Regions from separate parts of the Exiguobacterium sp. s141 genome, predicted to be linked through region 1. Evidence: predicted binding sites of a transcription regulator. Region 1 holds the regulator's gene; each other region holds the start of a gene.
What was found. The regulator Rex, encoded in region 1, represses fermentation and respiration genes when NADH is low (regulators of the CRP and FNR family bind a similar motif). The targets are predictions, from matches to a motif close to TTGTGAAATATTTCACAA.
Positions count from the first base shown of each region.

Region 2: a site for Rex is predicted at 4,089-4,106, ahead of cydD (thiol reductant ABC exporter subunit CydD). Genes of this name have one in related genera too.
Region 3: a site for Rex is predicted at 4,057-4,074, ahead of pflB (formate C-acetyltransferase). Genes of this name have one in related genera too.
Region 4: a site for Rex is predicted at 1,888-1,905, ahead of KNP74_RS10405 (cytochrome c oxidase subunit 2A). Genes of this name have one in related genera too.

Region 1 is NZ_JACSLJ010000010.1:6,532-11,765, reverse strand. Features, by position in the region: gene KNP74_RS14110 (hypothetical protein) at 1-126, opposite strand, end outside; gene tatC (twin-arginine translocase subunit TatC) at 267-1,055, opposite strand; gene KNP74_RS14100 (twin-arginine translocase TatA/TatE family subunit) at 1,059-1,277, opposite strand; gene KNP74_RS14095 (redox-sensing transcriptional repressor Rex) at 1,277-1,933, opposite strand; gene KNP74_RS14090 (ABC-F family ATP-binding cassette domain-containing protein) at 2,083-3,984, shown strand; gene KNP74_RS14085 (hypothetical protein) at 3,981-4,388, shown strand; gene KNP74_RS14080 (hypothetical protein) at 4,439-5,002, opposite strand; gene tsaD (tRNA (adenosine(37)-N6)-threonylcarbamoyltransferase complex transferase subunit TsaD) at 5,021-5,234, opposite strand, start outside.
Region 2 is NZ_JACSLJ010000006.1:59,140-64,373, forward strand. Features, by position in the region: gene KNP74_RS12335 (hypothetical protein) at 1-377, shown strand, start outside; gene cydC (thiol reductant ABC exporter subunit CydC) at 625-2,340, opposite strand; gene cydD (thiol reductant ABC exporter subunit CydD) at 2,337-4,061, opposite strand; gene KNP74_RS12350 (Crp/Fnr family transcriptional regulator) at 4,186-4,875, opposite strand; gene KNP74_RS12355 (glycoside hydrolase family 31 protein) at 5,005-5,234, opposite strand, start outside.
Region 3 is NZ_JACSLJ010000004.1:70,676-75,909, forward strand. Features, by position in the region: gene KNP74_RS10340 (NAD(P)-dependent malic enzyme) at 1-907, shown strand, start outside; gene pflA (pyruvate formate-lyase-activating protein) at 948-1,664, opposite strand; gene pflB (formate C-acetyltransferase) at 1,724-3,970, opposite strand; gene KNP74_RS10355 (hypothetical protein) at 4,331-4,753, shown strand; gene KNP74_RS10360 (DEAD/DEAH box helicase) at 4,808-5,234, shown strand, end outside.
Region 4 is NZ_JACSLJ010000004.1:80,097-85,330, reverse strand. Features, by position in the region: gene KNP74_RS10415 (aldehyde dehydrogenase) at 1-838, shown strand, start outside; gene KNP74_RS10410 (Crp/Fnr family transcriptional regulator) at 1,012-1,722, shown strand; gene KNP74_RS10405 (cytochrome c oxidase subunit 2A) at 1,967-2,086, shown strand; gene KNP74_RS10400 (cytochrome c oxidase subunit II) at 2,109-2,579, shown strand; gene KNP74_RS10395 (b(o/a)3-type cytochrome-c oxidase subunit 1) at 2,580-4,265, shown strand; gene KNP74_RS10390 (kinase) at 4,321-4,926, shown strand; gene KNP74_RS10385 (GntR family transcriptional regulator) at 5,051-5,234, shown strand, end outside.

The DNA.
Region 1 (5,234 bases):
ACTATCTCCTACGACTTCTCCTGCCGGAATGATTTCCGGTTTGGCATAGTCTTCTGCTCGGACTTCAACTCCCGGTGCTACCATCATGACGAGCACCACGAGCATGCTCCATAACCACTTGTTCATTACTCTCCTCATTTCTGTTTATGAATGCATAACTTTCAAAAATAATCCATTTTTTGATTTAACCCTCCTAATTTTAAGTTGTTTTTTCAAAATTGAATAGCCCTAAAATCAAAAAAACACCACGTCGCATGACATGGTGTTCACTTCTCATTCATTTGTTTCATCAAATCCATCTGTTCTTTCACCATCGCCTCTTTCTCACGTCGGAGCACGCCCCTGTACGTGATGCGTGAGATTGATAAGCTAATCTCATACAAGAAGAAGAGCGGCAGTGACACCATGAGGTGCGACGTCAAATCCGGCGGCGTAATGAAAGCCGCGACGACGAACAAGGCGAAGTAGGCGTACTTCCGAATCGATGACAGGAAGTACGGAGTCACGACACCGATGCGCGTCAAGAACATCGTCACGACCGGCAACTGGAATAACAGTCCGAATGGGATGGTCAGTTGCAGCAAGAACGTGAAGTAGTTCGACGCCCCGATGATTTGCGTCAGACCAAGGTCTTGCCCGAGGTCCGTCGAGATATCGAGGACGAGCGGGAACAACCAATAGTAGGCAAACGCTAAACCGACGAGGAACAAGATAAAGATGATCGGAATATAAGCGAGCGTCGCTTTCCGCTCGTTCGGATGCAGACCAGGTGCGACAAACGCCCACAGTTGATACAGTAGAAACGGACCAGCCGCGACGAGCCCGATGACGAGCGCCAAGTTCAAGTAAATCATGAGCGGGTCCGCGACCCCAAAGGCGTTCAGTTCAAGGCCTCGTTCGACGAGGTCGGCCTGGAGATAGGCGAGCACATATTTGACACTCGGCAAAGCAATCAAAAAGAAGGCAAAGACGACAAATGCCGACAGCATCAGTCGTCTCCGCAGCTCTGTCAAGTGGTCGGACAGTGCCCGTTCTTGATCAGGTTGATGGCTCATCGCTTACTGCTCTTTCTTCTCAATTTCTTTCTTGTCTTTCTCGTCATGCTCGTTCATCATGCCACTCGTGGCGTTTTTGAACTCACGGAGCGTCTGTCCGGCGGCACGGCCGAACTCAGGCAATTTCTTCGGCCCGAAGATGATAAGCGCGATAATCGCGATGACAAACAGACTTGCTCCGCCTGGAATACCGACGACGAGTGACGATAATAGTAATTCCATTATTGGTGGACCCCCTCAGCAGATGGATAGTGTTGCATAAAGTAAATGAGCGACTGGAGTTCGATCGACAAGTCGATATGATGGACGCGGACCGTATCCGGCACCGTGAGACGGGCCGGCGTGAAGTTCAAGATGCCTTTGATACCGAAGCGGACCAAGTCATCCGCGACAGGCTGTGCATAGGCAGACGGCACCGTCAAAATGGCGACGTCAATCTTGTTTTGCTTCATAATCTGTTCCATCTCATCGACGTGATGAATCGGGACACCGGACATCGTCGTGCCGACTTTTGTCTCGTCTGCGTCGAACCCGACGACGATATGTGTGTTATTGTTTTTAAGGAAGTTATAGTTGACGAAAGCTGTCCCGAGATGACCAACCCCGACCAAGGCGACGTTCGTAATCTCGTCCTGATTCAGTGTCTTACGGAAAAAGTCTAACAGATACTGTACGTTATAGCCATATCCCTTTTTACCGAGCGCACCGAAGTACGAGAAATCGCGACGGATCGTGGCCGAATCGACCTTGACCGCCTCGCTCAGTTCAGCAGAAGAGACACGCTGTTTTCCTGATGAATGTAGGCTTTGGATAAACCGATAGTATAGTGGCAACCGTTTGGCTGTCGCTTGCGGAATCTTTGGTTCGTTTTGACTCAACGGAAAGAGCCTCCTTTTTACGACGCGTTTCAAACGAATCTAATTTCATACACCTTGATTGTAAACGAATTCACATGACCACTCAATGAATATACCTGAAATGGGGAAGAAATAAAGTATACTAAATAGAGAGAAAGGGGTTTTTTCACTTGATCCTACTGCAAGTCAATAACTTATCGAAATCATTCGGCGTCGAGCCGATTTTAGAGAACGTCAAACTCGAAATTCAAGAAGGCGAACGCGTCGCCCTCGTCGGCCGGAACGGCGCGGGCAAATCGACATTGCTCAAAGTCATCGCCGGGGAATACAACTACGACTCGGGCGACATCATGAAGCCGAAAGATGTCACGATCGGCTATCTCGCCCAAGATTCAGGGTTAGAGTCGAACGAGACGATGTGGAACGAGATGCTCACCGTCTTCACCGATTTGATCGAACAGGAGAAGACGCTCCGCCGTATGGAACAAGACATGGGTTCTGAACGCATCTTGAACGACCCGGCCGCCTATGAGCGCCTGCTGTCGTCTTACGATGAAGAACAACATACGTTCAAAGACCGCGGCGGCTATCAATACGAGGCGACGATCCGCTCTGTGCTTCACGGGATGCGCTTCTATCCGGACGACTTCGAGCGCCGTATCGATACGCTCTCCGGTGGACAACGGACACGTCTCGCCCTCGCGAAGATGCTCCTGCAAAGTCCAGACCTGCTCATCTTGGATGAGCCGACGAACCACTTGGACATCGAGACGCTCGGCTGGCTCGAGAAGTATTTGAGTGGCTATAAAGGCGCCGTCCTCATCGTCTCCCACGACCGCTACTTCCTCGACCGTGTCGTCTCGGTCGTTTATGAGTTGTCACGCCATCGGAGCCGTCGCTTCGTCGGCAACTATACGAAGTATCTCGAACAGAAGGCCGCCATCTACGAGCAAGAGAAGAAGCAGTTCGAGTCCCAACAAGAAGAGATCGCCAAGATGCAGGACTTCATCCAGCGTAACATCGCCCGGGCGACGACGACGAAGCGGGCTCAGAGCGTCCGCAAACGTCTCGAGAAAGTCGACCGTATGGAAGCGCCGGACGGTGATGAGCGCAGTGCCGTCCTCTCGTTCTCAATCAAACGTCAAAGCGGGAACGACGTATTGAGTGCGAGCGATCTTGCCATCGGCTATGAAGAACCGATCGCCCAACAGCTCCGCTTCCAATTGCAGCGCGGCGAATCGGTCGCCCTCGTCGGCCCGAACGGAGTCGGCAAATCAACGCTCCTGAAAGTGTTGACGAAACAACAGCCGCCCCTTACCGGTGACATCCGCTACGGCACCGGCGTCGAGATCGGCTACTACGACCAGGAGCAACAGAACTTGTCGGATGCCAACCGCGTCATTGACGAGATTTGGAACGACTGGCCGCTCATGCGTGAACAAGAAGTCCGCAGCCTGCTTGGTCAGTTCTTGTTCAGCGGTGACGACGTCATGAAGCGCGTCCATGAACTGTCGGGTGGAGAGCGGGCCCGCTTGACGCTCGCCAAGTTGAAGCTCGAGCAACCGAACTTGCTCATCTTGGATGAGCCGACGAACCACTTGGACCTCGACTCGAAGATGATCCTCGAGAACGCCCTCGTCGACTACCCGGGCACGATCTTGTTCGTCTCCCACGACCGTTACTTCATCGACCGGCTCGCGACGCGCGTCTTGGAGATCACGCCGAACGGCATCGACGAATACCTCGGTGATTACTCGTACTATGTCGAGAAGAAAGAAGAACTCGAAGAACTGGCCCGACTCGCTCGCGAAGAGACGAAACAAGTCATCGTCAAGAAACAGCGCGCCGACAAGGAGCAGCAACGCGAGGAGCGCCGGATGAAACAACGGATCGAGGAAATCGAGCTCACGATTGAGCAACACGAGGCCCGGCTCGAGGAAATCGAGCAGCTGTTGTGTGAACCGGACGTCTTCAACAACTTCGCTCGGGCACAGGAACTGTCGATCGAGTCCGATGCGACGAAAGAATCGATCACGGCGCTGTATGCAGAATGGGAGGAGCTCCATTCATGATGCGATTTCGTGCGATGCGAATCGAGTGGATGCACGCCTTCCTGACCGGTCTCGCCTACATCGTGCCGACCGGGACGGAGTACGTATCCGAACTGATTCGTGGGGAACCGACCGTCGTCCCGTCGTTCCTGTTTTATTTCCTGCCGGTCGTCATCGGCTTCATCATCCAGAGATGGAGCGGGATTGTCATCAGCTTGTTGAGCGGTCTGCTCATGAGCACGCTCTTTATCCGCCTCGTCGTCTGGCCGGTCGATGTGACCGTGCACAGCTTTTACACGCCCGGCTCGGTATGGGGCCACTTCTATCAGTCGACGCTCCTCATGTGGGTGCTCGCCTTGATCGTCTATGTCGTGAGCCGAGTGAATATGTGGTATAAACAAAAGAAACATCATCCAGAAGTATAAAAACAGGGAAGCCGCACTCCATTGTGGAGGTCAGCTTCCCTGTTTTACGTTTAGAAATAACGCAGCGGTTGGAAACCGCGCGTGTGGAAGTCGAGCTTGATGCCGTCTTCCGTGATAAAAAACACGTACTCGTTCGTATCGACGTCACGGACGAACACTTTGTAGAATGTGAGCGCCTCTTCGTCGTTCGTCACATATTTTGCCTCATGCGTCGAGATGACTTGAGCGAACAATTGCTCTTCGTCAAACTCGTTGACGATGTCCTCGAACTTCGCCGCCTCTTCTTCGGTCGCTTCTCGTCCCGGCGCAATCTCGTAATACGCGTCGCTCGCTTTCGGCTGAACGCCGAGGTTGCGGTCGACGACGATGACGCTCTCGATGTCTTGATCGTCTAGGCTCTTATAGCCGTACAACGTCTCGACGAGCGTGTTCTCACCCGTGACCCGGCCGATGCCTTCGAGCGATTCCGCTCCCGTGAGCGACCGGACGCGTGTCGCTTCCGGCACGATTTCTTCTTGATAAGCGATATTATAAGCGCGGATAATCTCTCGTACTTGCAAAAACGTCGCGACGACGAGCAGTACGACCAGACCTCCAATGATTATGCGTTTCATCATCTGTATATTTTCCCCCTAGACTGTCATGCTCTCTTCTAAGGATAACCCAGGAACCGCATTCATCGCCAGTGTATCGCGCTTGCCGCGCACATACGCGTGATGGGCCGCGACCCCGATCATACCGGCGTTGTCTCCGCATAGATCGAGCGGTGGGATGACGAGACGGATCCCTTCACGGTCCGTCGCTTCTTGAAGCGCAGCACGGAGTCCACGGTTGGCCGCGACACCG
Region 2 (5,234 bases), on a different contig from region 1:
CGATGATGATTTTTATCGGTCCGCTCCTACTCATCTCCATGTTCGCCTTCTCAGAACTCGTATCGTTCGAGACGGTCGCCGCCTTCATGATTGCCGTGCTCAGCATCGGGTTCGCGGAACGCATCATCGGGATGATCGTCGCACCGCTCGTCCGGACGTTCTGGCACCAACGCGGAAAATTAATGCCGCTCTATCTTGATGCAGGTCTTTACATTTTCTTGCTGTCGATTCTCATCCTCGAGTTCTTGATGAACATTCCAGGTGTTGAACTCGGTGCTTCTGCCATCGCGGTATTTTATGCGTTCGCGCTCTTCTATACTCGTTACTTGTTCAGCTTACTTCGCTTCACGCTTCGCAAGGGCGTACCGTCGAGCTGACAACAATCCGCAAACAGTTTGGTTTGCGGTTTTTTTGTACATTTTACTAATTGACAATGAGAATCGTTATCACTTATACTTTAGTTGTAGCTCCCAAAGCTTGACGTAAACGTTCCCCAAACCAATACGTCACGTGGATTCCCCTCCACGACACTCTTTTTGAAAGCAATGCGACAACCCCCATTTGTTGCACCCAAATTTGCCATCCAAAAAAACGAGCGGCTCTCCGACGGAGCCGCTCGTTTTTTCATGCAAAGATATCTTGTTCGATTTGTTTCAAGCCATAGAAGACACCGTGTGCCTGCATCAGTTCATCATACGATCCGGTCTCGACGATGCGTCCGGACTCCATGACGATGATGTGATCGAAACGTTCGAGCCCAGTCAGACGATGGCTGACCATGACGAGCGTCGCTTCATCGGCTTGACGCAAAATCTCGGCGAACACGTCCGCCTCGGTCCGCGCATCGAGGGCCGATGTCGCTTCGTCAAGTATCCAGAGCAATCCATTCTTCAACAAGGCTCGGGCGATGGCAAGACGTTGCCGCTCGCCGCCCGATAAGTTCGTCCCTTTCTCAAGGACGGGCTCGTCGAGCGAGAAACCGAGGCGGACACTCGCGAGTGCCGCTTCCATCTCAGCGTCCGAGAAATTACCGGCGAGCTCCAAGTTCTCTCGCACCGTCCCGAAGAAGAAGTGGTTCTCTTGAAGGACGACGCTGGCTTCACGCCAGACCGATGCTTGGGTCACATCGTCCAACCGCTGTCCATTCAATCGGATCTCACCAGACTCAGGTCTGACAAAAGCGAGCAACAGTTGAAGTAGTGTCGATTTCCCTGAGCCGCTCGGTCCGACGATAACGGTCTTTGAACCGCCTCGTAACGTCACGTCGACGCCGCTCAGCACGTCACGGAACGTGTCCGGGTAGCGATAGCTCACGCGTTCGAACGATACGTCAGGTGCTGTCTCGAGCGCTACGTCGGTACGGGCCGACTCGGCAGCGACAATCGCTTCACTCGGCTCGACCACTTCGAGCAGTCGATCGGCCGCTTGCTTGCTGTCAGCAAAGTGGCCTGGGAAGACTGCCATCGGTGTCGCGTTCTCAAACGCGGTGAGCGACATCATGATGAGCATGGCCAAGAAGAGGCCATTTAATTCCCCGTCGACGACAAGATAGGCCCCGATGGCCAAAACACCCCATGAGACGAGTAAGGACGCCGCCACGACGAGCGAGGAGTTGAAGAACTGGTTCGTCACATCTCGTTTTTGGGCATCGGCGTAGCGGTCGCTCTGTTCAAGCAGTTCGTTGCGCGTTTGACCAAGCCGATGGTGCAACAACAGGTCGCGATAGCCGTACATCATCTCCGTCATCCCACTCGACAGGTCTCCTCGCAAGGTACGGAGTTCCCGGTCATGCTTGGCACGGACACGGGCGAAGAAGGCCGGGATCAAAAAACCGGTCACGAAGACGCCGAACAAGATCCAAACGCTGACCCAGACCGAGAAGTATGTGACGAAGAAAATCGTGCTCAAGAAGACGAGTACCAAGATAATCGGCGGATAGAACACCCGTAAAAAATAGTTCTGCAAGCTCTCGACGTCACCGACGACGCGAGCGAGCAAGTCCCCACTCCGATATTTGGCAAAGATGCTCGGGACGAGCGGCTCGAGTTGACGATAAAATCGGACCCGGAGTTCGCTCAAAATCGTGAACGTCGCCCGGTGCGAGGCGAGACGCTCCTGATAGCGCGCACTCGCCCGAATCACACCGAACAGTTTAATCAAAACGACGGGCACCATGAGCGCATACAGCGGCGGCACGAGCCCAGCCCGTGAGACGAGGTATCCGCTCGCCGCGAACAAAGCGACGGCTGCGATGCCAGCGACATAACCAAAGAAGACCGAGAGGATGATATCCTTTTTCTCTCGCATCATCCATTTCGTGATCGTCCAAAGGGAATTCATCCTCTCACCCCTTTCTGTAGCGTGAATAAGTCAGCGTATTGCGGAACGCTGAGCAGTTCGTCATGTGTGCCTTGGGCGACGAGACGCCCTTCGTCCATGAACCAAATCGCATCGGCTTGTTTGATCGTATGCAGACGATGCGCGACCGTGACGAGCGTTGACTCACGTGACAACTCATCGATTGAGCGCCGAACGATTTGTTCGGTCACTAAATCAAGTCCGGTCGTCGGTTCATCGAACAAGATGATGCCGGGACGTTTCAAGAAGGCCCGGGCCAAGGCGAGCCGCTGCCGTTCGCCTCCGGATAAGCCGTAACCCCCTTCACCGAGTTCGGTATGAAGACCGTTCGGCAACTGAGCGATGACATCGTTCAACCCGGCTGCCGTCGCCGCCTCGAGAATCTTCGCTTCGTCCGCCGCCTCACCGAGGGCGATATTATCGGCGACGGTGCCGGCGAACAAATACGGATTTTGTGAGATATAGCCAATCGTGTCATACCATGACGTATCGGTGTACGTCTCGAGCGGTTCACCGTCCACGAGGACACGTCCGCTGTCAGGTTTGACGAGCCCCGATAACACGTTCAAGACGGTTGTCTTCCCGGACCCGCTCGCCCCGACGAGCGCCACGTGGGCACCGGCAGGAATCACGCCGCTTAAAGGCTGGAGCGTGAAACGCCCCCCTTCATAGGCGAATGATGCTTCGTCGAGCTCGAGGTCGGGTGTCCGGCTCGTCAACGTCCGGTCGCCCCACTGCAGACGTTCATCCGGTGCGTCGAGCGCCTCGAAAATACGATCGGCCGCCCCCATGCTGCCGCGTCCGGTATGGAACGCACCGCCGAGGTCTTTGATGGCCAAATAGTATTCCGGAGCCAAGACGAGAATCAAAAAGCCGGAGAAGAACGTCAAGTTCTGCCAGACGACCATTTGCAGCGCCACTTCGAGCGCCACGACCCCTGTGCTGAGCATCGAGATGAACTCGAGCATGAGACCCGACAAGAACGCCGTCTTCAAGACGACCATCGTCGCGTCGCGGAAGTCGAGACTGCTCTTTTCAATCGCTTGCGCCTCACGCTCGGTCCGACCGTAGAGTTTCAATGTCGTCAATCCTTGCAACACGTCCAAGAACTTTCCGGAGAACTGGTTCATCTTCTCCATCTGTTGTTCGGATTTTTTCTGCGTCGCAATCCCGATGATAATGAAAAAGATTGGGATGAAGGGCGCCGTCACCATCATGATGACGCCCGAGATCCAATGTTGGCTGAAGACGACGACGAGAATGAGCAGCGGAATGATCGACGTTTGAATGACTTGCGGCCAATATTGGCTGAAGTAGGCGTCGACTTCATCGACCGCGTCCATGAAGACGCTGACTTTCTTTCCGGACTGGCCGGACAAAGATGTCTCGATCGGATTCGATGTATAACGGTCAAGCAACTGCAACCGGAGTGTCCGTTTCGCTTTCTCCGCTAGACTAGCTCCGATTCGTCCTGACATGTAGCCGAACAAAGCACGCGTGACGAGGGCGAGAATGAGCCAGCCGAGCGCCGGGATGATGCTTTCAAACGATGCATTTTTTAAAAAGACCTGGTCGACGATATCGACGATTAAATACGCCTGCGCCAAAATCGACAATCCGATCATCACCGCGGCGATGACGAGTCCGACGATATGGCGTTTTTCAGCTAAAGCGAGAGCTTGCAGTCGTTTCACTGCGTTCATCCTTTCTATACTATCCAAAACTTTTCTTTGTGAGGATTCTCACTAATTATAACTGATGCACACGACCATGGCGAACGCTTCGCTTAGCCAGACATGCAAAAGACGCCGCGTATATCACGTGGCGTCATACGGTCGACTGTTCAAAGTATTCGGGATGGCCAATCATCAATTCACGCGCATCGAAGTGAAGCACCTCTTCTTTTCGTAAGCGCGATAAGATGTTCGACACGGTCTCCCGTGACGTGCCGGATAAGCGTGAGATTTCAATCGTCGTGAACGGACACCGGACGCGAACCCCCTCTGCTTCCGGTTCCCCGAGGTCTTCAATCAAGTAATGGATCGTGTTGAGTACGCGTTCGGTCGCACTCGGAGTGATGATGTCCTGCACCCGTCGTTCGTGCAAGTCGAGAATCCGATTCATCTGTCCGACGATATGGAGTAACATCGACGCGTTCCGAGAGACGAGTTGTTCGAATCGGTCCGTCGGCATATAGATGACCTCGATATCGGTCAACGCCTCCGCCGAATGTTGATAATACGGTTCCGTCATCAAGCCGCGATACGGGAACAGTTGCTTCGGTTTCAAGTAGTCCGTATATTGATGGGTCGCCGTCTCGTTGCAACGTTCAAGCTTCACGTAACCGCTGATTAAAAAGTAGACGCGCTCCCGAGGATCGCCTTCCATGAATAAGAGCTGTCCTTTCCGGTACGTTCGACAATAGACATGGGGCAACAGTGCCTCGAGCTCACGGGCGGTACATTTGGTGAATACATCGAGTTGCCGCAAGTCGTCTACGGTCCATTTCGGTTTCATGTTGAACCCTCCAATCTATCTTGCCTCTCCTTTTAGTATAGTTGGATTCAATTTGAAAACGCTTACAAAATCCAACGATTTTCTGACAAAAAAAGAGGGGCTTTCACCCTCTTCGTCACAGCACGTTATTCAGTCGAGCATCAACTCCATGATCGCATCTTGCAGGTCACGGTCGAGTTCAAGCGCGTGCAAATCGAACAGCCATGCCTCGAGCCGCGTCTTCGCTGCCGCCGATCGATACAACTTGTCTTTTAAATCATAAGAAATCTCGGCGCGGTCCAAGAAACGATACAAACGATCGAGCCGGTGATCGTTTGCCGTCAGTTCGACCGGGAGCGACACCGTCATCTCTTCATCAA
Region 3 (5,234 bases), on a different contig from region 1:
CTGTCTCGACACGCATAACGTCGACGAGATCGTCCGGACGGTCGAATTGCTTGCGCCGACATTCGGTGCCGTTAACTTAGAAGACATCAAGGCGCCCGAATGTTTCGAGATCGAGGCGCGCCTGAAACAGACGCTCCCGATTCCCGTCTTCCATGACGACCAACACGGGACGGCCATCGTTGTGCTAGCAGGTCTCGTCAACGCACTACGACTCGTCGACAAGACGATGCCTGAACTTCGGGTCGTCATGAACGGTGCCGGGGCTGCCGGCATCGCCATCGCGAAACTGTTGAAGCGTTTCGGCGTCGAAGACCTCGTCATCTGTGACACGAAAGGTGCGATTTACGAAGGACGCGTCGAAGGGATGAACCCGTTCAAAGAGCAAATCGCCAAAGCAACGAACCGGAAGCAACATGAAGGGACGCTCGCCGATGTGCTTCAAGGTGCCGACGTCTTCATCGGCGTCTCGGCGGCCGGTGCCGTCACCGAAGAGATGGTTCGTTCGATGGCTGTCGATCCGGTCATCTTCGCACTCGCGAACCCGATTCCGGAGATTATGCCGGACCTCGCGACAAAAGCCGGGGCGCGTGTCGTCGCGACCGGTCGTTCCGACTTCGCCAACCAAGTGAACAACGTCCTCGCCTTCCCTGGTATTTTCCGCGGGGCGCTTGACGTTCGCGCCACCGAGATCAACGAAGAGATGAAAGAAGCGGCCGTCCACGCGATTGCCGACTTGTTGACCGAGGAAGATCTCATAAACGGGGTCGTCATCCCGAGCCCGTTCGATGAGCGAATCGCACCCGCCGTCGCAGTCGCGGTCGCCAAAGCCGCCGTCGAGACCGGCGTCGCCAAGCGCCCACTCGATGAGGCAGCCATCCGTCAGCACGTCAGTCAAAAACATTTGTAATCCAAAAAACTGCGCAGACCGTGACGGTCTGCGCAGTTTTTTAAACGGTTCCTTGTAAGATCCCTTCCGCCCATTCTACTTCTTCCGTCGTCGGGGGTTTAATCCCTTTGAGCGGATAGTCGAGACCGAGTGCCTCCCATTTATAGACACCCATCTCATGGTACGGCAAAATTTCGACTTTCTCGACGTGGTCGAGCTTTTGAATGAACGCGGCCGTGCGGCGGAGCGCTCCTTCATCAAGTGTCCATTCTGGGACGAGGACGTGGCGAATCCACATTTTCGTTCCGCGCTCGGATAAATGTTCAGCAAGCGCGAGCGTGTTGACGTTGCTCCGTCCCGTCAGTTTCTTACACATGTCATCGTCGATATGTTTGATATCGAGTAAGACGAGATCCGTATGATCTAAGATGGCATCCAAGTTAGGGGGACGAAGTGCGCCCGACGTGTCGAGTGTCGTGTGGAGCCCGTGTTTCTTCGCTTCACGCAAGAGCGCTTCTAAGAACTCTGGCTGCGCGAGCGGGTCGCCCCCTGAAATCGTGATACCGCCTTTTGATGCTTCCATGAACGGACGATAGCTGAGCGCTTCTTGAATGACGTCCTCGGCCGAACGATGGTTATTCTTTTTGAAATCCCACGTGTCAGCGTTGTGGCAATACAAGCAACGAAGCGCACAACCTTGTAAAAAGACGATAAAACGAATTCCCGGGCCGTCAACGGTTCCAAACGATTCGACCGAGTGTACATATCCCATTGTCATCGAAATGACCTCCTAACGAATGAGCGGCCTTCAGAAGAAGGCCGCCAAGCCTTGATTACTTACAATGAACCGTGGAACGTCCGGTTGATGACGTCGATTTGTTGTTCGCGCGTCAACTTGATGAAGTTGACCGCATAGCCAGAGACGCGGATGGTGAGCTGTGGATATTCTTCCGGATGCTCCATCGCATCGAGCAACGTTTCACGGTTGAAGACGTTGACGTTCAAGTGATGTCCTTTATGCTCGCCGCCCATATAGCCGTCAAGAAGTGCCGCTAAGTTGAGTTCACGAGCTACTTCTTCTTTGCCTAGTGCTTTCGGTACGATCGAGAACGTGTATGAGATCCCGTCTTGCGCATGCTCGAACGGAAGTTTCGCGACTGATGAGAGCGATGCGGCAGCACCTTTCGTATCGCGGCCATGCATCGGGTTCGCACCTGGGGCGAACGGTTCGCCGGCACGGCGTCCGTCCGGTGTGTTCCCAGTTTTCTTGCCGTAGACGACGTTTGATGTGATCGTCAAGACTGATTGCGTATGGAGCGCGTCGCGGTATGTTTTATGCTTACGCACTTTTTCCATGAACGACTCAACGAGTTCGACGGCGATTGAATCGACACGGTCATCGTTGTTTCCGAATTTAGGGAAGTCGCCTTCTGTCTCGAAGTCGACAGCAATGCCTTGCTCGTTGCGGACCGGTTTCACGGTCGCATATTTGATGGCTGACAGACTATCTGCTGTGACCGAGAGACCGGCGATTCCGCATGCCATCGTCCGTAGGATTTCTGGGTCATGAAGTGCCATCTCGATCCGTTCGTACGCATATTTATCGTGCATGAAGTGGATGACGTTGAGCGTGTTGACGTAGAGCTCGGCGAGCCAATCGAGCGTCCGATCGAAGTCGGCATACACTTTGTCGTACGTGAGCACGTCTTCGGTGTTCATCTCCCAAACCGGCGCGATTTGGTCGCCGCTCTTCTCATCGCGGCCTCCGTTCATGCTGTAAAGGAGTGCTTTTGCCATGTTGGCGCGGGCACCGAAGAACTGCATCTGTTTCCCGATCTTCATCGGTGACACACAGCAGGCGATGCCGTAGTCGTCGCCAAACTCTGGAAGCATGAGGTCGTCGTTCTCATATTGGATCGCAGACGTCTCAATCGACATCTTCGCGCAATATTGTTTAAATCCTTCTGGCAATTTCGTCGACCAAAGCACCGTCAAGTTCGGTTCTGGTGCTGGCCCGAGGTTTGAGAGTGAATGCAAGAAGCGGAATGAGCTCTTCGTCACGTTCGAGCGACCATCCTCACTCATCCCACCGATTGACTCGGTCACCCACGTTGGGTCACCCGAGAACAATTCGTTGTAGTCAGGCGTGCGCAAGAATTTGACAATCCGGAGCTTCATGATGAAGTGGTCGACGATTTCTTGAACGTCTGACTCGGTCAAACGACCTGCTTCGATATCACGTTCTGCGTAAACATCGAGGAATGTCGAGACACGTCCAAGTGACATCGCGGCGCCGTTCTGTTCTTTGACGGCTGCGAGATATGCAAGGTATACCCATTGGTACGCCTCTTGTGTATTTTCCGCCGGACGGCCGAGGTCAAATCCGTACGCCGCACCGAGTTGTTTCAACTCTTGGAGGGCCCGGAGCTGCTCAGACATTTCTTCCCGTGTCCGAATATCTGACTCTGATAAGAAACCGCCACGGTTCGCCAAGTCTTTTTTACGTTCTGCAATCAAGAAATCTAACCCGTACAAGGCAACACGACGGTAGTCGCCGATGATCCGTCCTCGGCCGTAAGCGTCAGGAAGACCTGTGATGATCCCTGACTTCCGCGCCGCCCGCATCTCAGGTGTATACGCATCGAAGACACCTTGGTTATGCGTTTTGCGAATTTCCGAATAAATCTTTGTGATTTCAGGGTTCGGCTCGAAACCGTATGACTCAAGGGCAGCGTCGACCATCCGGATCCCGCCGTTTGGATGGATCGAACGTTTGAACGGCTCGTCCGTTTGAACACCGACCACTTTCTCGAGCTCTTTGTTTAAGTATCCCGGTCCGTGCGAGACGATTGTCGATGGGTTGTTTTGATCGACCGCCCAAACACCACCGCGTTCCCGCTCTTCTTTCGTCAATTCCATCACTTGTGCCCAAAGACGGTTCGTCGCATCGGTCGGTCCGACGAGGAAATGATCGTCCCCTGTGTATTCATGTCGGTTCAAACGGATAAACTCACCGACGTTCACTTCGTTCGTCCACTGCCCAGGTACAAATCCTGACCAGGCTGATTTAATTTCGGTTGCCATTGTGGGTCACTCCTCATAGTTGAGATAACTGCGTGCTTTCTATAAGTTGAGTGTACGTGAAAACGTGAACATTTTGTTTTACATTCTTGTGAAAGTTGTAACAATCTCATGAACGTTGGCATAAAGCCGTTTTTGTAAGCGTTTTAAATACTGTTATAATGCAAAAACCCTTCCTTCTGAAACAGATAAGTCTTGTTACGGCAGGATTCAACTCATTTCTGTATCATTTCAGATGGGATGTGACGATTTATACAGTTTTCGTAGTGATGTACCTCACACCTCGGGGATAGAACTTGAATTTTTGCCTTATATCGGACACAATGAAGGCAGAACATTGTAGAAGAGGAAGGGGTTCTTCCCGTGACGTACGAATTATTGACAGCCGCTCACGATTTAAAGACCGGTGACCGCATCTCTCTTAAAGTAGAGGAAAACGGTGAACAACGTGACGGATTTATCACTGAGTTTGAAGATGCAGGTTTTTGGATTCGGTTTGACGACGACATCGAAAACGAGGATTTCATCGACTACCGCGATAACTTGCTCGTTGCTCTCATCTCGCGCCCGATTGACGTGGCAGCGACGTATCCAGAGCTCGCTTCATACGAACGGTTGACGAAAGAATTGCAGTATCGTGTGTATCAAGGCTTCACCGTCGAAGGCGTCGAGGCGTCGGCTGACCAAATCGATGTGCACATCAAACTCATCGAGGACGGACAGACGTTCACACAGACACTCCGTTCTTCATTCGACCAAGATACTGAACATGTTCGCTATATCTAAGACAGGGAGCGCTTAAGCTTCCTTTGTTTTTGCCCCACGATAAGGAGAATTGATATGAACTTTACAAAACCATTTATTAACGAAGCCTGGGATCGCCTTGGCTTTACTGAACCAATGCCGGTCCAAGCAGAAGCGTTCCCGCTTCTGTTGGACGGTAAAGACGTCACGATCGAAGCGCCGACAGGTACCGGGAAGACGCTTGCTTACTTATTACCCGCCATCGAAAAAATCGATGCGTCGAACGACCGCATCCAAGTCGTCATCGTCGCGCCGACGCGTGAACTCGTCATGCAGATTCAAACGGTCGCGCAACGCTTCACCGAGAAAGGTGACGTCCGCATCGCTTCGTTCATCGGTGGCGTCGAGTTGAAACGTCAAATCGACCGGTTGAAGAAAAAACCACATTTGATCGTCGGGACACCGGGCCGACTCGTCGAACTCATTGAGAAGAAAAAATTGAAACTTCACGAGACGCATACGA
Region 4 (5,234 bases), on a different contig from region 1:
CGCAAAGAAGTGGGACCATATCTTCTTCACTGGGTCGACACCGGTCGGAAAAATTGTCATGGAGGCGGCGGCGAAACATTTGACGCCGGTCACGCTTGAGCTCGGCGGGAAATCGCCGGCCATCGTCCATGACGATGCCAATATCGAGATTGCGGCGAAACGGATCGCTTGGGGCAAATGGATGAACGCCGGGCAAACGTGCGTCGCTCCAGACTATGTCCTCGTCCATGAATCGAAACGAGAGGTATTCCTCGAAGCCATTAAACGTGAAGCGTTCACGATGTTCGGGAATGGCGTCGGGACGAAGCGGTTCACACGAATCGTCAATGAGACACATTTCGACCGTTTGACCGGATATTTGACGGAAGGCGACGTATTTTTCGGAGGTCAGACCGACCGAGATCAATTGAAGATCGCTCCGACTGTATTGACGGACATCGAAGAAGACGCAAACGTTATGAAGGATGAGATTTTTGGGCCGATTCTACCGGTACTCACGTATCGTCAACTCGATGAAGTGATTGATTTCGTTGCAGCGCGCCCACACCCGCTCGCGCTCTATTTGTTCACTGAGACGAAAGAGGTGGAGCAGAAGGTGATGAAGCATCTCACGTTTGGCGGAGGTTGTGTCAATGATGTTCTTATGCATTTGACGAACCCGAACCTGCCGTTCGGTGGCGTCGGTGAGAGCGGAATGGGCTCGTATCATGGTCGCTACAGCTTTGAGACGTTCAGCCATGCCAAATCGATTTTACGCAATACGACGAAATTTGATTTTCCGGTTCGTTATCCGAACTTCAAAGGAGCCGAGAAGTTGATTCGACTCGTCTACCGATGATTGGATTAGACTGCAGAGAGCCTGCAGTCTTTTTTTTGTGAACGAAAAAATAAGAAGATTGTTTGAAATGTCACATACTTTTATGAAAATGCCCATTGCCCTCCTGTATAATAAAACCATATATCACGCACGAGGCCAGATTAGGCATGAGACCAGTGGAGGGAGCAGACAACATGACTATGAAATGTGGGACGACCCAACCGAACAGCTTCGTCTTCTCAGAAGAGACGAAACAGCTCTTATTCGAGATGATGACGTTTCAAGAATATTCAAAAGCGAGTATCGTTTGTTGGGAAGGAGAAAAATGCAGTAAGTTCTTTTATTTGAAGAGCGGTGCCGTCAAATTCACGAAACTGACGAAAAAAGGGAGTTCGCTCATCATGTTCATATACGGCGCTGACGACTTCTTTGGAGAGTTCGACATCGACGATGTATTCCCGAGCTCCTACAGTATCGAGACGACCGAGGACAGTGTCATCGGCTGGATTTCAAAACAAGAGATGGACGAGCTCGTGCGTCAAGACGCGCAGCTGGCTACGGAGGTGTTGCGTTGGACTTCGATGATGCGTAAACAGTCCGAGATGAAGTTGCGTGACTTGTTGCTGTATGGGAAGCCAGGGGCGCTCGCCTCGACGTTGCTTCGCATGGCGGCAATGCACGGCGTAGAGGAGACAGAGGGGGTCACAGTTCCGAGACATCCGTCTGACGGCGAACTCGGACAATTGATCGGTGCACCTCGCGAAACGGTCAATCGAATGATGAACCAGTGGCGGAAAGAAGGCGTGTTAACGACGACTCCGACATCGATGGTGTTGCATGACATCGATTTCCTAAAAGAGCTATGTTACTGCGAAGGCTGTCCCGCCGGTATTTGTCGGCTTTGACTTGCCGTTCATAAGCATTGAAAAACGTGCGGCGTCACAACATGAGAACATGAACAGGTGATTGGACCGACTTATGTCGGAGCAATCGCCTTTTTGTATGCCTTTTTTTCAAATGTGAACTTTATGTGTGGAAACTACGCAAATTTGATGTGATTGTCACTTTTGAAGTGACAAATGTCACATATTAATCAGTGCCCCTTTTCATACAATGAAAGTGGAAATCAAAGGGAAAGGGGTCCTTCACGTGGAGAAAAACGATGGACAAGAACCGAACTTAAAAGGCACGTTCACATCGGTCATGATTGTCGCTGGCGTCATCATTGCCATGTGGTCGTCGGTCTTTTACTTATTTGTGACACGATAACGAGCAAGAGGAGGGAAGCACGATGCATATTCATAAACTTGAGAAGTATTGGTTAGTATTCGGCATTATTCTATTAGGCGTCTTTTTGACAGTGCTCGGTATCTCTGCGTTTGCGGCAGGGAATCAGCCGGCTTCGGACGCCGATTTGATCGACCCGGCAAAAGTGCATCAAACTGCACCGTTCGACAAACCGGGGCTTCATAAAATCGGTGACAACGAGTATGAGCTCGTCATGGTCGCCCAAGCGTTCACATTCACACCGGGCAATGTGGAAATACCAAAAGGGGCGAAAGTCACGTTTCTCGTCACGTCACCGGACGTCGTCCACGGGTTCCAATTGACAGGGACACCGGTCAATATGATGGTCGTGCCAGGCCACATCAACTCGCTCACGTATACGTTCGAAGAAGCAGGCGAATTCTTGATTCTATGTAACGAATACTGTGGAACCGGACATCACATGATGTCGACAAAAATTAAGGTGGTGGACTAAATGAATGACGTAGCCTCAAAATTAAAACAGTGGGAAATGGAACGCGGCGTACCGGTACCAAGTATCGGTGTTAAAGAAGCGCGCCTCGCCTATGCCCATGTCGTCATTTCGGTCCTCGCCGTCTTAATCGGCGGTTTGGCAGGACTCATGCAGACGCTCATCCGAACGGGCGTCATCCCGGAAGTGTTCGGTTATTATCAACTTTTGACCGCGCACGGCATCATGCTCGGTCTCGTTTTCACGACAATGTTTATTATCGGTCTGCTTTACGCGCTGCTCGCTAAGTCGTTCGGACGCTTTGAGTCATTTCCGACACGGGTTGCTTGGCTCGGGTTTTGGATGATTATCGCCGGTGCCGTGCTCGTCACAATCATGGTGCTTGCCAATAAAGCGACCGTTTTGTATACGTTCTACGCGCCACTCATGGCCGATCCAGTGTTCTATATCGGTCTCGTCTTGTTCGTCGTCGGGACATGGTTGTCGGCGTTCGCCATGTTCCGGATGTATGCGGACTATAAACGGGAAAATCCAGGCGTGCATCCGCCGCTTCCAGCGTATATGAGTATCATGACGATGCTCTTGTGGGTCATCGCCACGCTCGGTGTCGCCGGAACGATTTTATTCCAACTGCTCCCGCTCTCGCTCGGATGGAAAGACACGGTCGGAATCGAGTTATCACGGACGTTGTTCTGGTACTTCGGTCACCCCCTCGTCTATTTCTGGCTCATGCCGGCCTATATCGTCTGGTATACGGTCGTGCCGAAAGTCATCGGCGGGAAAATTTTCTCGGATGCGCTCGCCCGGATGGCGTTCCTGTTGTTCCTCCTGTTCTCGTTCCCGGTCGGATTCCACCACCAGTTGACGGAACCAGGGATTGAACCGTTCTGGAAGTTCGTTCAAGTCATCCTGACGTTCCTCGTCGTCATCCCATCGTTCATGACAGCGTTCTCGCTGTTTGCGACGTTCGAGCTGCGTGGTCGCGCACTCGGTGCCCGCGGGTTATTCGGTTGGGTCAAGAAAATGCCATATGGGGATGTCCGTTTCCTCGCGCCGTTCGTGGGCATGTTGTTCTTCATTCCAGCCGGAGCCGGCGGGATCATCAACGCATCGCACCAATTGAACGCGATGGTCCACAACACACTTTGGGTCACAGGTCACTTCCATATCACAGTCGGGACGGCCGTCGCCTTGACGTTCTTCGGAACGGCATATTGGCTCGTGCCGGTATTGCGCGGTCGGACCCTCACGAAAGCGATGAATCGAATCGGATTGATTCAAACGGGAACGTGGGCGTTCGGAATGTCGATCATGTCTTACGCTATGCACATCTCGGGCCTTCAAGGTAACCCGCGTCGGACTGGTCCGGCAACGTACTTCTCGGATGCGCTCACGCGCGAATGGATTCCATACCACATCGCCATGGCGATTGGCGGGACAATTCTGTTGATCTCGGTCCTCATCTTCGTCTATTCGATGTTCAACTTGTCATTCCTCGCCCCGAAAGGAGAAGAGGAGTTCCCGCTCGCCGAGACAGAGGAGGCGGCGATGGAGACACCGCGTTTCTTTGAAAACTGGAAACTATGGATCACCGTCACGTTCGTCTTGATCGCGTTCGCTTATACGGTCCCGATTTGGCACTTGATTGAGAGTGCGCCACCGGGAGCGAAAGGCTGGGTGCTCTGGTAAACTGAAGTCAGCCCTTTAGCGGGGCTGACTTTTTTTGTAGGAAGGGGATGAGGGGATGGACACTTTACGGGAAACCATTCGTCGAGAACACGCCAAGTATCCGCAAGGCCGGCCGTTCATCGTCGCCATCGACGGATTGAGCGGAGCTGGGAAGACGACGCTTGTTGATCAACTGCGCGGGACCTCACCGAAGGAAATGATGCTACATATCGATGATTTTATCGTCGAGCGGCATCGGCGTTACGGGACGGGACAATCGGAAGCGATGGAATATTATGCGCTCCAATGGGACGTCGACTTACTTGTCCAGACGTTGTTCGAACCGTTGCGGCAAGGGGAGACAACGCTGACGTTACCGTACTATGCGCGCGACCGGGACGAAATCGTCATGCGAACGATCGAGATTGCTCCGAACGCACTTGTCTTGATCGAAGGAATTTTCTTATTGCGGGACGAGTGGCGCCCTTATTTTGACTACGTCGTCTATCTCGACTGTCCGCGGGAGGTCCGGTATGAACGGGTCTTGAATAGGGATACGTATATCGGCGAGTTGTCGGAGCGGATTGCCAAGTACGAGCGCCGGTACTGGCCCGGAGAAGTGCATTATTTGAAGACGGTCAACCCGAAAGCCAAAGCCAATCACATCGTTCAATCCAGTTGACGCATCCACTTATAGGAGGATGCGTTTTTATTTTGGAAAAAACTGTTGACTCCGTTAGTGTACTATGGTGATAATACAGTCAGGTAGTGTATTAGTCGCATCATACACTTAGAGAGGTGACCACATGATCATACAATTCAACACGAGAGCCCCGGTCTACATCCAAGTCGTCGACTACTTCAAAAAGAAAATGGCACTTGGCGAACTGAAAGCGGGCGAAGAGATGCCGTCGCGGCGTGAGTTAGCGAGCGAATTGAAAATTAACCCGAACACCGTCCAAAAGGCGTTCAAAGAAATGGAGGAACAAC